Linked DNA regions of Tenggerimyces flavus. The protein of the gene in region 1 interacts with the protein of each later gene in a pairwise test. Links are inferred from orthologs where the notes say so. Each region holds a gene or a part of one and is shown on either strand. Other genes may lie near its edges.

Region 1 (7,949 bases):
GCCCGGCGGAGGTGCTCAAGCAGCTGCCGGAGTTCTTCGACGTCGAGGGCCTCGACGTGTCGCAGCACTTCGCGACCTCCGACGACGGAACCAAGATCCCTTACTTCCAGGTCACTCCGCCCGGCGCGCAGCCCGAGGGCGGCTGGCCGACGCTGCTCGACGGGTACGGCGGCTTCGAGGTCCCGCGCGAGCCCACGTACTCAGGCTCCGACGGCCGCTCCTGGCTGATCCGGGGCGGCGCGTACGTGCTGGCGAACATCCGCGGCGGCGGCGAGTACGGCCCCGCGTGGCACGAGGCGGGCCGCGGGCACAACCGGCACAAGGTGTTCGAGGACTTCGCCGCCGTGGCGCGCGACCTCGTCACCCGCGGCGTCACGGTGGCCGCGAGGCTCGGCATCGAGGGCGGCAGCAACGGCGGCCTGCTCACGACCGTCATGCTGACCCGCTACCCGGAGCTGTTCGGCGCCGTCGTCTCTCAGGTGCCGCTCACCGACATGCGGCGCTACTCCAAGCTGCTCGCGGGCGCGTCCTGGGTCGCGGAGTACGGCGATCCCGACGACCCCGAGGACTGGGCGTACCTCGCGACGTACTCGCCGTACCACCAGGCGAGCGCCGACAGGAGCTACCCGCCGATCCTGCTCACGACCTCGACCCGCGACGACCGCGTCCACCCCGGCCACGCCCGCAAGCTGGCTGCACGGCTGCGGGAGCTCGGCCACGAGGTGCACTACTACGAGAACATCGAAGGTGGTCACGGTGGAGCGGCCGACAACAAGCAGTCGGCGTTCATGAACGCGCTCGCGTTCGAGTTCCTCTGGCAGAAGTTGGGTGGCTCGTGAACGAGGTCCCCGGCTGGGCGTCGGGGGCGGCGACGGGCGTCGGCTCGTTGCCGTACGAGAACGTGGTCGAGGCGACGCGAACGGTGGTGGGCGAGCTGCCCGACCTGCCGCACCTCCCCGAGCTCCCCGGGCGAGGCGTCGCGGGAGGCATGATCGGCCGGACCTGCGCGCTGCTCGCCGAGCTGCACGTCGACCTGCAGCCCGCCGGCTGGCGGCTCACCCCTGGTGAGGGGCTCGACGAACGGCGGGCGAAGTCGCTGCTGGCCCAGGATCTCGACGCGCTCGAGGAGGTCGCCCAGGGCTATCAGGGTCCGCTGAAGGTGCAGGCCACCGGACCCTGGACGCTCGCCGCCAGCGTCGAGCGGCCCAAGGGCGACCGCGTGCTCGCCGACCACGGCGCCCGGCGCGAGCTCGCCCAGTCGCTCGCGGAGGGGCTGAAGGACCACGTCGCCGACGTCCGGCGCCGCGTGCCCGGAGCGCAGGTCCTCGTGCAGCTCGACGAACCGTCCCTGCCCGCCGTGCTCGCGGCGGGCATCCCGACCGCGTCCGGCTTCTCCCGGCACCGCGCCGTCAGCGGCCAGGACGCGCGAGAACGGCTCGCCGAGGTCAACGCGACCATCGAGGCCGCCGGAGCGTTCCCGCTCGTACACAGCTGCGCGGCGAACGTGCCGTTCGCCCTGCTGCACGCGGCTGGCGCCCGTGGACTCTCCTTCGACGTGCACCAGATCAGCGACGCCCAACTCGAGCACCTCGGCGTCGCGGTCGACGACGGCGTCGTGCTGTTCGTCGGCGCCGTGCCGTCGGAAGACCCCGACCCCGCGAACAGGCGGCCGCCGATGACCGACGCGGACGTCGCCCGGCAGGTCACCACGTTCGTCCGCAGGATCGGCTTCGGCGAGGACCTCGCCGCCACCGGCACGGTGATCACGCCGACCTGCGGGCTCGCCGGCGCCTCGCCGGACTGGGCGCGGCGGGCGATGGAGCTCGCTCGCCAGGCGGCTATACTGACGAAAAGGTAAGTACCGAACGAAATAGTCGGTACTTGTGCGGACGTCAGCAACTCCGCAGGATCGAAGGCGTGAACATCACCGTTATCGGCCTCGGCCCGATGGGTCAGGCCATGGTCAACGTCTTCCTCGACAACCAGCACCACGTCACCGTCTGGAACCGCACCGCCAGCCGTGCCGACGCACTCGTCGCCCGCGGCGCGGTCCTCGCCACGACCCCGGCCGAGGCCGTCGCGGCGAGCGACCTGATCGTGCTCAGCCTCACCGACTACCAGGCGATGTACGCCATCCTCGGCGACGTCGACGACCTGTCCACCAAGACCATCGTCAACCTCAGCTCGGACACGCCGGACGCGAGCCGTAAGGCCGGTGCGTGGGCTCGGGCGAAAGGCGCCGCGTTCGTCACCGGCGGCGTCATGGTTCCGGCGCCGATGGTCGGCCAAGAGGGCGCGTACGTCTACTACAGCGGCCCGGCCGAGGAGTTCGACGCGTACGCCGACGAGCTCGCGCTGCTCGGCAAGCCCGAGTACGTCGGCGCCGACGACGGGCTCGCGCAGCTCTGGTATCAAGCCCAGCTCGACGTGTTCCTCACCTCGCTGGCGTCGTTCCTGCACGCCGCCGCGCTGCTCGCCGAGGCGGGCGTCAAGCCGTCGGAGTTCGCGCCGTGGGCGGCGTCCACGCTCCAGCTCGCGGCCCCATTCCTGACCGAGGCGGCCGAGCAGATCGAGTCCGGGGAGCATCCCGGCGACCTCAGCACAGTGCTGATGATGGGCGCGACCGCCGACCACGTCGCCGGCGCGAGCGAGGCCGCGGGCGTCGACACAGCGCTGCCGAAGGCTGTCCAGACGCTGTACCGGAAGGCGATCGAGGCCGGCCACGGCAAGGCCAACTGGACCGCGTTGTACGAGGTCATCAAGGCCCGCTGATTGTCGCCACCTGGCGGTAACGTTCCGTCTCATGAGCAAGCAGGTGGCCGGCATCCCGAAGAAGGCGCTCGAGCGTCACGCGGAACTCGTGCACGTGATCGACGAGCACAACTACCGCTATCACGTGCTCGACCGCCCGACGGTCTCCGACGGGCAGTACGACACGTTGATCCGGGAGCTCCGCGAGATCGAGGCGAACCATCCGGAGCTCGTGACGCCGGACTCGCCGACGCAGAAGGTCGGCGGGGCGACGTTCGAGACCGGGTTCGCGCCGGTGGAGCACCTCGAGCGGATGATGTCGCTCGACAACGCGTTCACGCTGGAGGAGCTGCGCGCCTGGGCCGCGCGGGCGGAGCGCGACGTGGGCTCCGAGGCGGAGTTCCTGTGCGAGATGAAGATCGACGGGCTCGCGGTCGACCTGGTGTACGAGAAGGGCCGGCTGGTCCGCGCTGCGACGCGCGGCGACGGTCGTACGGGCGAGGACATCACGCTGAACGTCCGCACGATCGACTCGGTGCCGGTCCGGCTGACGTCGAAGGACGCGCCGCCGATCCCGAACCTGCTCGAGGTCCGCGGCGAGGTCTTCTTCGGGCTGAAGGAGTTCGAGGAGCTGAACGCCTCGCTGGTCGAGGAGGGCAAGGCGCCGTTCGCCAACCCGCGCAACTCCGCCGCCGGCTCGCTGCGCCAGAAGGACCCGCGGGTGACGGCGAAGCGCAAGCTGCGCTTCCTCTCCCACGGCGTCGGCAAGCGCGAGGGCTGGCAGCCGAAGCGGCTGTCCGAGGCGTACGACGCGCTCCGCGCCTGGGGGCTGCCGGTGAGCGAGCTCGTCCAGCTCCGCAAGACGCTGGACGAGGTCGACCGGTACGCGATCGAGCTCGGCGAGAAGCGGCACTCGCTCGACCACGAGATCGACGGCGTGGTGGTGAAGATCGACGAGATCTCGCTGCAGCGCCAGCTCGGCTCGACGTCGCGCGCGCCGCGGTGGGCGATCGCGTTCAAGTGGCCGCCCGAGGAGGTCAACACCAAGCTCGTCGACATCCGCGTGAACGTCGGCCGGACCGGGCGGGTGACGCCGTACGGCGTGATGGAGCCGGTGAAGGTCGCCGGCTCGACGGTCGAGTTCGCGACGCTGCACAACGCGCAGGAGGTCAAGCGCAAGGGCGTGCTGATCGGCGACACGATCGTGCTGCGCAAGGCCGGTGACGTGATCCCGGAGATCCTCGGCCCGGTCGTCGACCTGCGCGACGGGTCGGAGGTCGAGTGGGTCATGCCCACCGAGTGTCCGGAGTGCCACTTCCCGCTGCGGCCGGCGAAGGAGGACGACGTCGATCTGCGTTGCCCGAACACGCGGTCGTGTCCGGCGCAGCTGCGCGAGCGGTTGTTCCACCTCGGCGGGCGGGGCGCGTTCGACATCGAGGTGCTCGGCTACAAGTCGGGCATGGCGATGCTCGACGAGGGGCTGATCTCCGACGAGGGCGACCTGTTCTCGCTGGACGAGGAGAAGCTGAAGGGCTCGACGTACTTCACCACCAAGGACGGTGAGCTGTCGGCGAACGCCCGCGGCCTGCTGGCCAACCTCGAGACCGCAAAGACGCGACCGCTGTGGCGCGCGCTCGTCGCGCTGTCGATCCGGCACGTCGGCCCGACCGCGGCGCAAGCGCTGGCGCGGGCGTTCGGCGACCTGGAACGGATCGCGACGGCGCCGGAGGAGGAGCTGTCGAACGCCGAGGGCGTCGGGCCGACGATCGCGAAGTCGATCGTGGAGTGGTTCACGGTCGACTGGCACCGCGAGATCGTCGCGAAGTGGCGCGAGGCGGGCGTGCGGCTCGCGGAGGACATCGTCGACGACGGGCCGAAGCCACTGGCGGGCATGACGGTCGTGGTGACCGGTTCGCTGGAGGGCTTCTCCCGCGACGAGGCTTCGGAGGCGGTGTCGGCGCGGGGCGGCAAGGTGTCCGGCTCGGTGTCGAAGAAGACCGCCTTCGTCGTGGTCGGCGACAACCCCGGCTCGAAGTTCGACAAGGCCCGCGACCTCGGCGTCCCCGTGCTGGACGAAGACGGCTTCCGCGTGCTGCTGGAGTCCGGCCCCGACGCGGCGAAGGAGGCCGCGCTCAGCGAGTGAGGACGGCGACCGCGAGCAGCGCGATACCCGCGACCAGCAGCAGCCAGGCTGCCAGCGGTGGGCGCCGGCGGGCTGGTCGGCGACCGGCCGGAGTGGCAGGTGCGGGTGTGGGGGAGCGCTGTTCCTTCGGGCCGGTCTCGCCCCACCCGGCCGGCAGCGGCGGGATGTGGTCGAAGACCTCGACCGGGTCTGCTGGGTCGATGACGTACGCCACGTCGCCAGCTTCTCGGAGCTCGCCCAGCCGTGAGCGGACCTCCCATGCCGAGGCCGGCCGCGACGCCGGGTCCTCGGCGAGCAGCTCGGCGAGCAGCCGCAGGAGGTCGGTCGATCCCGGCAGACCGTCGAGCTCGAGGACGTTCGGCGTTCCGTTGCCAGCTAGCATCTTCCGCATCACCACGCCCAGGGCGAACAGATCCTGAGCCGGCGCCGGGTCGGCGCCACGATAGGCCTCCGGGGAGAGGTAGCCGGGGGTGCCGAGAACGACGTTCGCGACGGTCAGGCGCGTGCCGTCGAAGGCGGCCGCGATGCCGAAGTCGCCGAGCCGCAGCCGCGGTCGGCTCTGCCCGGTGGCGTCCAGCAGCAGGTTGCTGGGCTTCACGTCGCGATGTGCGAACCCGGCGGCGTGGACGGCGACCAGCGCGTCCGCGGCCTGGTGGGCCAGCTCGATCACCCAGCCCTCGGGCAGCGCCCCGAAGTCGCCGAGCAACGTGGCCACGGAGCCGCCGCGCACGAGCTCCATCGTGAACAGGATCCGGTCGTCCTCGCCGACCCAGTTGCGCGGCGCCAGCGTGTGCGGGTGCTGGACGACCCGCTTGGCCTCGCGGATGAAGCGGATCAGCGAGTCTGAGTCCGCGGCGCGCAGCACCTTGGCGGCGACGTACTCCCGCTCACGGTGGTCCCAGGCGCGCCAGACCGTGCCGGAGCCGCCGGCGTCGAGGACGTCGATGAGCTCGAAGCGCCCACCCACGATGTCGCCCACGCGCGAGAGCCTAGCCTCCAGACACCATCCGGAAGTGCTCGACCGCGTCCTTCGTCCGGCCGGTGCCGTAGACCCGCAGCACCTCGGCCAACGCGGGGAACGCCGCCTCGAGGATGGCCGCCGCCCGGGTCAGATCGTCGGCACTGGCCGCCCAGCGCAGCACCTCCTGGACGTGGGTCGCTCCCTCGTGGCGCAGCGTGGCCGTGGGGCGGGTCAGCACGCTGCCCGGAGCCTCCGCCTCCACTTCGGCCACGGCGGCGGCCGCCACCACCTGCCCGCTGCGAACGGTCGGCGCCAGCTGCATCAGCCTCTGCAGGCGGTGGACGGCAGTGGGATTGCCGATCTTGAGCCGGTTTCCCGAGGCGAGCTGGCTCACCATCGGCGCGGACAGACCGAGCACCCGCGCGAGCTTGGCGCGGGAGATGCCGAAGGTCTCGGTGAGCTCGTCGATGACCTCGACGAGCGGCGCGCCGTAGAGGCGTGCCTGTTCGGCGTGGTTCCGGGCCGCGAGCGACTCCGGGTCCGCACTCATCGGTCACCTCCGGGAGCTTTCCAGTAGTGAATCATCCTACGCCGAATCGGGAGTCTTGACTCATGGCATACACACGTCTACGTTTACAAACGTAAACGTCTCGTCCAGGTGGGAGTGCGGGCATGGTGACTCGAGTGGGGCGCATCGGTGTGGTGGCCGTGCTGCTCGCGGCGTTCGCCACCCTTCTCGGTGCGGGGGAGAGCAGAGCCGACGACCAGCCCGGCAGGGTCCTGCTGGTGCTCGACTCGTCGGGCTCGATGAAGGAGCCGGCCGGCGGCGGCGAGACCCGGATCCAGGCGGCCAAGAAGGCGCTGCGCCAGGTCGTCGAGCAGCTGCCGGACGACCAGGCCGTGGGCTTGAGGGTGTACGGCGCGAAGGTGTTCGCCCGGAAGGACCCCGGCGCCTGCACCGACTCGCAGCTGGTCGTGAAGCCCGCCACGGGCAACCGAGCGGCACTGCTGAGCGCGATCGGCGCGTACCAGCCGTACGGCGAGACGCCGACCGGCTACGCGCTGCGGGAAGCGGGCAAGGACGTCGGCGGAGAGGGCCGGCGCACCATCATCCTGGTCTCCGACGGTGAGCCGACCTGTGCTCCCGACCCGTGCCTCGTCGCCAAGGAACTCCGCAAGCAGGGCATCGAGGTCCGCATCGACGTGGTCGGCCTCAGCGTCAACGCCGCCGCTCGCAAGGACCTGCAGTGTGTCGCGCGCGCCGGTGGCGGCGTGTACTACGACGTCGACAGCAGCCAGGAGCTCGCCGACTCGCTGAGTGCGGTCGCCAAGCGAGCCGCCCGTCCGTACGTCCCGGTCGGCCGGCCGGTCACGGGCACCGCCACACCCGAGGGCGCGCCGGAGATCGCTCCCGGAGACTGGCTGGACGCTGTCGACGCGGCGACGCCCGCCAAGCACTACCTGATCAAGCGCGCGCTGCTGAACTCGTCCGTGGTCGCCAGCGCGGCGTACCGAGCCAGCCAGTCCGGCGGCGACTTCGTCGATGTCGAGTTGACCACGCCGAGCGGCACCAGGTGCGCCTTCAAGACCGGGGTCGCGGGCAACGGCAAGCTGCTGTCCACGGCGGCCAGCGCCTCGCCGTACACCCAGCAGGAGGAGTGCCTGACCAGTTCAGAGCTGGTCCTCGCTGTCACGTACCGCGGGACCGACTCCGACGGCGCTGCGCTGGAGATCCGGGTGACCGAGGTGCCCGAGGTGACCGACCCGGAGACCCTGACCGCCCCTGCGAACCCGAACACCTGGACCCCGCCGCCGAACGGCTCGCGCAAGGCGGTCACCGGAGGCACCTCGTTCGCCGACGCCGAGTCGATCGGGGCCGGCAGCTACCAGGGCACGATCGTGCCCGGGGAGACGCTGACCTTCGCGGTCGACGCGACCTGGGGCCAGCAGGTCGACGCGGCGGTGGGCTTTCCGGCCTTGCGCGGCGGCAGTGCGGCAGCGGCTGAGGACGCGCACACGATCGTGGAACTGTTCGCGCCGAGCCGGGCACCGGCCAGCGCGGCCTTCACCAGTCCGGTGACCAGCAGGGACCGG
Region 2 (6,346 bases), 1.2 Mb from region 1 along the record:
ACTGGGGTGGTGAACATCTTCACCGAATCGCCGGAGACGTTGGGCACTTTCTCCCTGTCGCATTCCTGCAATGGCGACATCACGACACCTCCTGCTCCGTACCGTGGTCGGGCTGTCACCAAGTGCTCGTCCGCAGGTCTGGAAAGCGCTCCGCCGGCACGGTTACGGTGTGCCCATCACGAGGGTTGCAACGTTGAAAGGGGCGGCAATGTCTGGATCTCCGCGCAAATGGGCTGCTTTGGCGGCGGCCACCGCACTGGCGGCTTCGGCGCTGATCGCGCTGACCACGGGGGCAGCGAACGCGAGCATCGGGTGCCTGGCCGAGCCGGCTGGCAACGACCCGGTGGCCGCGCACGCCACCGCCGACGGGGCCTCCGCGGTCGTCGGCAGCGTCACGCTCTCCAAGCCGGGCCGCGGCTGCACCGGTACGCCCGGCGCGGCCTACACCGAGTGCGGCGGCGGCACCGTCTGGTACCGCACGAGCGTGTCGGGAACGACCGGGTACGTCCCGGCGCGCTGCGTCTCGCTGACGTACTGGTAGGCGGCTGGTCGCGTACACACCGTGACCAGGGCGAAGCCACTCGTGCGCTAGTCTGTGAGCGTGCGAGTGGCTCTGCTCCTTCTTACCTGGCCGCGCTGACCGCAGCTTCACGTCAGCGTGGCGACCCCTCCTGAGTGAGGGGTTTCTTCATTGTTGGAGTATCTACTTGCCTTCCCGCCCGCGTACGGAGTGCAGACGAGCATGAGCGACACCGAACAGGCGTACGACTTCGCCGCCATCCAGAGCAAGTGGCTGCCCGTGTGGCAGCGGATGGACCCCTTCCGGGCCGAGTCGGAGGCGACCGACGACGGGGCCGCCGAGGACACCCGGCCGCGCCGGTACCAGCTCGACATGTTCCCGTACCCCTCCGGCGACCTGCACATGGGTCACGCCGAGGCCTACGCGTTCGGCGACCTGGTGTCGCGCTACCACTTCCAGAAGGGTGAGAACGTCCTGCACCCGATCGGGTGGGACTCGTTCGGCCTGCCCGCGGAGAATGCCGCGATCCGCCGCAACGCGCACCCGGCCGAGTGGACGTACGCGAACATCGACACCCAGGCCGACTCGTTCAAGCGGTACGGCGTCTCGTTCGACTGGTCGCGGCGGCTGCACACCAGCGACCCCGGCTACTACAAGTGGACGCAGTGGTTGTTCCTGCGCTTCTACGAGCGCGGCCTGGCGTACCGGAAGGCATCGTTCGTCAACTGGTGCCCTAAGGACCAGACCGTGCTGGCGAACGAGCAGGTCGTCGCCGGCAAGTGCGAGCGCTGCGGCAGCGACGTCACCAAGCGCGAGCTGACCCAGTGGTACTTCAAGATCACCGACTACGCGCAGCGGCTGCTGGACGACATGGGGCCGCTGGAGGGTCAGTGGCCCGAGCGCGTGCTGACCATGCAGCGCAACTGGATCGGGCGGTCCGAGGGCGCGTACGTCGACTTCGCGATCGAGGGTCGTACGGAGCCGGTGACCGTGTTCACGACGCGGCCGGACACGCTGTTCGGTGCGACGTTCTTCGTGGTCGCGCCGGAGGCGAAGCTCGCTTCGGAGATCGTGTCTGCTGAGCAACGCGCGGCGTTCGAGACGTACCTCGAGGAGGTCAAGCGGTCGACCGAGATCGAGCGGCTGTCGACCGAACGCGACAAGACCGGCGTCTTCCTCGGCGTGTACGCGATCAACCCGGTCAACGGCGAGCGGATCCCGGTGTACGCGGCGGACTACGTGCTCGCGGACTACGGGACCGGCGCGATCATGGCAGTGCCGGCGCAGGATCAGCGCGACTACGACTTCGCCAAGCAGTTCGGGCTGTCGATCGTCCGTACGGTCCAGCCACCCGCCGACTTCGACGGCGAGGCGTTCACCGGCGACGGTCCGGCGATCAACTCCGCGAACGCCGAGGTGTCGCTGGACGGGCTGGCGGTCGACGAGGCCAAGGCGCGGATCACCACGTGGCTGTCGTCGAAGGAGCTGGGCAAGGGCGCGGTGACGTTCCGGCTGCGCGACTGGCTGCTGTCGCGGCAGCGGTACTGGGGCTGCCCGATCCCGATCATCCACTGCGACGCGTGCGGTGAGGTGGCCGTCCCGGACGAGCAGCTGCCGGTCGAACTGCCCGACCTGCGCGGTGCGGACCTGCAGCCGAAGGGCGTGTCCCCGTTGGCTTCGGCGACGGACTGGGTGACGGTCGCGTGCCCGAAGTGCGGGGGAGAGGCGCGGCGCGACACCGACACGATGGACACGTTCGTCGACTCGTCGTGGTACTTCCTGCGCTACTGCTCGCCGAACTACGATGACGGTCCGTTCGACCCCGACGCCGTGCGCCGCTGGATGCCGATCGACCAGTACGTCGGCGGTGTCGAGCACGCGATCCTGCACCTGCTGTACGCGCGGTTCTTCACCAAGGTGCTGCACGACATGGGCGCGGTCGACTTCATCGAGCCGTTCACGTCGCTGCTGAACCAGGGGCAGGTCGTCAACCAGGGCAAGGCGATGAGCAAGTCGCTGGGCAATGGAGTGGACCTGGGGGAGCAGCTCGCGTCGTACGGTGTGGACGCGATCCGGCTGACGATGGTGTTCGCGGGGCCGCCCGAGGACGACATCGACTGGGCCGATGTGTCGCCGGCGGGGTCGTTGAAGTTCCTGCAGCGGGCTTGGCGGTTGGCGAACGACGTCTCTTCCGCTGTGGGGGTTTCGCCCGCGGAGGGGGACGCGGCGCTGCGGAAGGTGACGCACCGGACCGTGCAGCAGTTCACGGAACTGTTGGAGTCGTACAAGTTCAACGTCGGCATCGCTCGGCTGATGGAGCTGGTGAACGCGATCCGCAAGGCCGTCGACTCTGGTGTGGGCGGTGGCGATCCTTCTGTGCGTGAAGCGGTCGAGAAGCTCTCGGTGATGCTGTCGGTGGTGGCGCCGTACACCGCGGAGGACATGTGGGAGCGGCTCGGCCACGAGCCGACGGTGTCGCTGGCGGGGTGGCCTTCGTTCGACCCTTCTTTGGCGGCCGCCGAGTCGGTGACCTGCGTGGTGCAGGTGGCGGGCAAGGTGCGGGACAAGTTCGACGTGTCGCCGGACATCTCCGAGGACGCGCTGCGCGAGCTCGCGCTGGCCTCGGAGAAGGTGCTGGCGTCGCTGGACGGCCGCGAGATCCGCAAGGTGATCGTGCGCGCCCCGAAGCTCGTCAACATCGTCCCCGGCTGACCCGCCGCCGAGCGGTGGCACGGAAGTCGCGTGGACGAGCCCCTCGAAGCATGAGTATTCTTCGACCCATGCGGTACGGCCTCCTCCTTAGCCAGCCGCGCTGACCCTCAGCGGGTGCCTCGAGCACCGCGTCGGCGCGGCTATCCGTCACGCCGACAGACATCGCTGAGGAGCCCCGATCATGGAGACCCCCCATCGCTATACCGGCGCGCTGGCCGGCGACATCGAGGCGCGCTGGCAGCAGTACTGGGACGAGCGCCACACGTTCTATGCCGAACGAGACGACAGCAAGCCCAAGTTCTACCTGCTGGACCAGTTCCCCGGCCCCTCCGGCGCGCTGCACGTCGGCCATCCGGTGGGGTACGTCGCGACCGACGTCTTCGGGCGATACCGCAGGATGCTGGGCGAGAATGTCCTGCACGCGTTGGGATTCGACGCGTTCGGCCTGCCCGCCGAGCAGTACGCCGTCCAGACCGGCCAGCACCCGCGCGTCACGACCGAACGCAACATGGACACGATCCGCAGGCAGCTGCACCGCCTGGGCATGGCGCACGACCCCAGACGCGGCGTCGCCACCACGGACACGAGCTACTACCGCTGGACCCAGTGGATCTTCCTGCAGCTGTTCAACTCCTGGTACGACGACGAGCAACAAAGAGCACGTCCGATCCCAGAGCTGCAAGCCGCGTTCGCCATGGACCAAAGGAGAACGCCGACCGGACGCGGTTGGTGCGAGCTGACCCAGGCCGAGCAACGCAAGGCCGTCGACGCGCACCGGCTGGCGTATCTGTCGGAGGAGATCGTCAACTGGTGCCCCGGTCTGGGCACCGTTCTGGCCAACGAGGAAGTCACCGAGGAGGGCCGCAGCGAACGCGGCAACTTCCCGGTCTTCCAACGCACCATGCGCCAGTGGGTGCTGCGCATCACCGCGTACAAGGACCGCCTGCTGAAGGACCTGGACGAGCTGGACTGGCCCGACGCGCTGAAATCCCAACAGCGGCAGTGGATTCCGAACATGCACGACTGGCTGTTCAGCCGCCAGCGCTACTGGGGTGAGCCGTTCCCCATCGTGTACGACGAGTACGGTCCGATCGCGCTGCCCGAGCACCTGCTGCCGCTGGAGCTGCCCGACACCGACGACTTCACGCCCACCACGTACGACCCCGACGACGCCGACTCCGAGCCGCGGGCGCCGCTGTCGCGACTGACCGACTGGACCACGGTCACGCTCGACCTGGGCAACGGCCAACGCGAGTACCGCCGCGAGACCAACACGATGCCGCAGTGGGCGGGGTCGTGCTGGTACGAGCTGCGCTACCTGGACCCGGACAACGACGAGGTCTTCGTCGACCCGGCGCTGGAGAAGTACTGGATGGGCGGCGACCCCGGCGGCGTCGACCTGTACGTCGGCGGCGGTGAGCACGCCGTCCTGCACCTGCTGTACGCGAGGTTCTGGCAAAAGGTCCTGTACGACCTGGGCCACGTGTCGAGCCGCGAGCCGTTCCGCCGGTTCACTGTCGTCGGCTACATCCAGGCCTACAGCTACACCGACGAGCGCGGCGTCAACGTTCCGGCAGACGAAGTGGTCGAACGCGACGGAACCTACTGGTACGCGGACAAACCGGTGACCCGTTCCCTGGGCAAGATGGGCAAGAGCCTGCGCAACATGGTGCTGCCGGACGACATCGCCGACGAGTACGGCGCGGACACGTTCCGCGTGTACGTGATGTCGACCGGGCCGATCGGTACGGCCCGCCCCTGGGACTCACGGGCGATCGGCGGGGCGCAGCGCTTCCTGCAACGCGTCTGGCGGCTGGTCGTCGATGAGCAGACCGGCGGGATCACAGTCACCGACGACAAGCCAGACGACGCGACGAATCGTCAACTCCACAAGACGATCGACGCCGTACGCAGCGACCTGGACGAGCTGGGAGTCAACACCGCGATCGCCCGGCTGATGGAGCTGACGACGCATCTGACCGGGCTGGAACGCAAGCCACGCGAGGCCGTCGAAGCGCTTGTCCTGATGCTGGCGCCGTTCGCCCCGCACCTGGCCGAGGAGCTCTGGAGCCGGCTGGGACATGCGGAATCCGTTGCGTACCAGCCTTATCCGCAAGCGGATCCGGGTTTCTTGACCGTCGACACCGTGATCTGCGTGGTGCAAATCGATGGCAAGGTGCGGGATCGGGTGAACGTCCCGCCGGACATCGACGCCGCCGCTTTGGAAGCGCTTGCACGAACGTCGGAACGCGTCGTGTCCGCCATCGGCGACCGCGTCGTACGCCGTGCCGTCGTCAAACCGCCGACGCTGGTTAACCTCGTGGTTGGATAGACCTCCGTTTCGACAGTCGAAATGTCATTTGGGCCGACACTTTGTCTATGCCTTGACCGGGATGCGTCATCCCGTCGAGAATGCCTGACGCTCGTAGAAGGCCCGTTTCAGTGAGTGAAATGGACCGGTCGGTTCGAACAATGCCAGTCTGCGGGGGGCTGGCATCTGATCGAGCGGCCTCCGACCGGCGAGCGCTTGGTTCCACGCAGCCTTGCTGTGTCGTTGTTGCGCTGCCCGAGGGGGTGCAGTGACCTTCGGCAGAGCGTTCGCGTGGTGCCGTTCGCCGGTCGGGCGGGCAACCTTCAGCTCCCGGGGGAACGGACAAGCAACGTGGACGTGTCGAGTCCGACGTACACCATTCGAGCGGTGGATCGTGTCGTCGACATCTTGGACGCGCTGCAGCAGTCGCCGCGCGGACTGAGCCTCGGGGCGATCGCGTCCGCGGCCGGGCTGCCGAAGAGCTCGGCGTTCCGCTACCTGTCCACGTTGGAGGCGCGCGGGTACGTCGCGCGCGATGCCGCCGGCGACACGTACCGGCTCGGACGCGCGCTCGGCCAACTCCGGCCGCGCGAGCTCGCGCGGCTCTCGGTCGTCGCCCGCCCGCATCTGGAAGGGCTCGCCGAACGTTTCCAGGAGACCGTGAATCTCGGCGTCCTCGACGTCAACCGGATCTCCTATCTCGAGGTGGCCGAAAGCCCCCGCGCGGTCCGGTTCGTCGCGCGCCCCGGTGCCCGTGACCGGATTCACTCGTCCGCTCTCGGCAAGGCGGTCGCGTCACGGTT

What was found. The genes of interacting proteins can lie anywhere in the genome.
Region 2: the proteins of ligA (region 1) and leuS interact in binary tests that used the Escherichia coli proteins (3 or more experiments, as listed by UniProt). The link is inferred for Tenggerimyces flavus from one-to-one orthologs.

Annotation. Positions count from the first base shown.
Region 1 is NZ_JAFBCM010000001.1:7,442,411-7,450,359, reverse strand. What follows is about bases 2,390-5,348. They hold ligA (NAD-dependent DNA ligase LigA), read left to right. Parts: upstream 2,390-2,803; coding sequence 2,804-4,894; downstream 4,895-5,348. Other genes in these bases: JOD67_RS34635 (serine/threonine-protein kinase), read right to left, coding at 4,884-5,348; JOD67_RS34645 (NAD(P)-dependent oxidoreductase), read left to right, coding at 2,390-2,772. In the rest of the region: JOD67_RS42225 (prolyl oligopeptidase family serine peptidase), read left to right, coding at 1-839; JOD67_RS34650 (methionine synthase), read left to right, coding at 836-1,858; more of JOD67_RS34645, read left to right, coding at 1,882-2,389; more of JOD67_RS34635, read right to left, coding at 5,349-5,873; JOD67_RS34630 (helix-turn-helix domain-containing protein), read right to left, coding at 5,884-6,405; JOD67_RS34625 (vWA domain-containing protein), read left to right, coding at 6,528-7,949. UniProt on the Escherichia coli protein: DNA ligase that catalyzes the formation of phosphodiester linkages between 5'-phosphoryl and 3'-hydroxyl groups in double-stranded DNA using NAD as a coenzyme and as the energy source for the reaction.
Region 2 is NZ_JAFBCM010000001.1:6,268,375-6,274,720, reverse strand. What follows is about bases 438-3,487. They hold leuS (leucine--tRNA ligase), read left to right. Parts: upstream 438-742; coding sequence 743-3,232; downstream 3,233-3,487. Other genes in these bases: JOD67_RS29455 (class I tRNA ligase family protein), read left to right, coding at 3,414-3,487; JOD67_RS29465 (hypothetical protein), read left to right, coding at 438-541. Outside these bases: more of JOD67_RS29465, read left to right, coding at 209-437; more of JOD67_RS29455, read left to right, coding at 3,488-5,564; JOD67_RS29450 (IclR family transcriptional regulator), read left to right, coding at 5,931-6,346.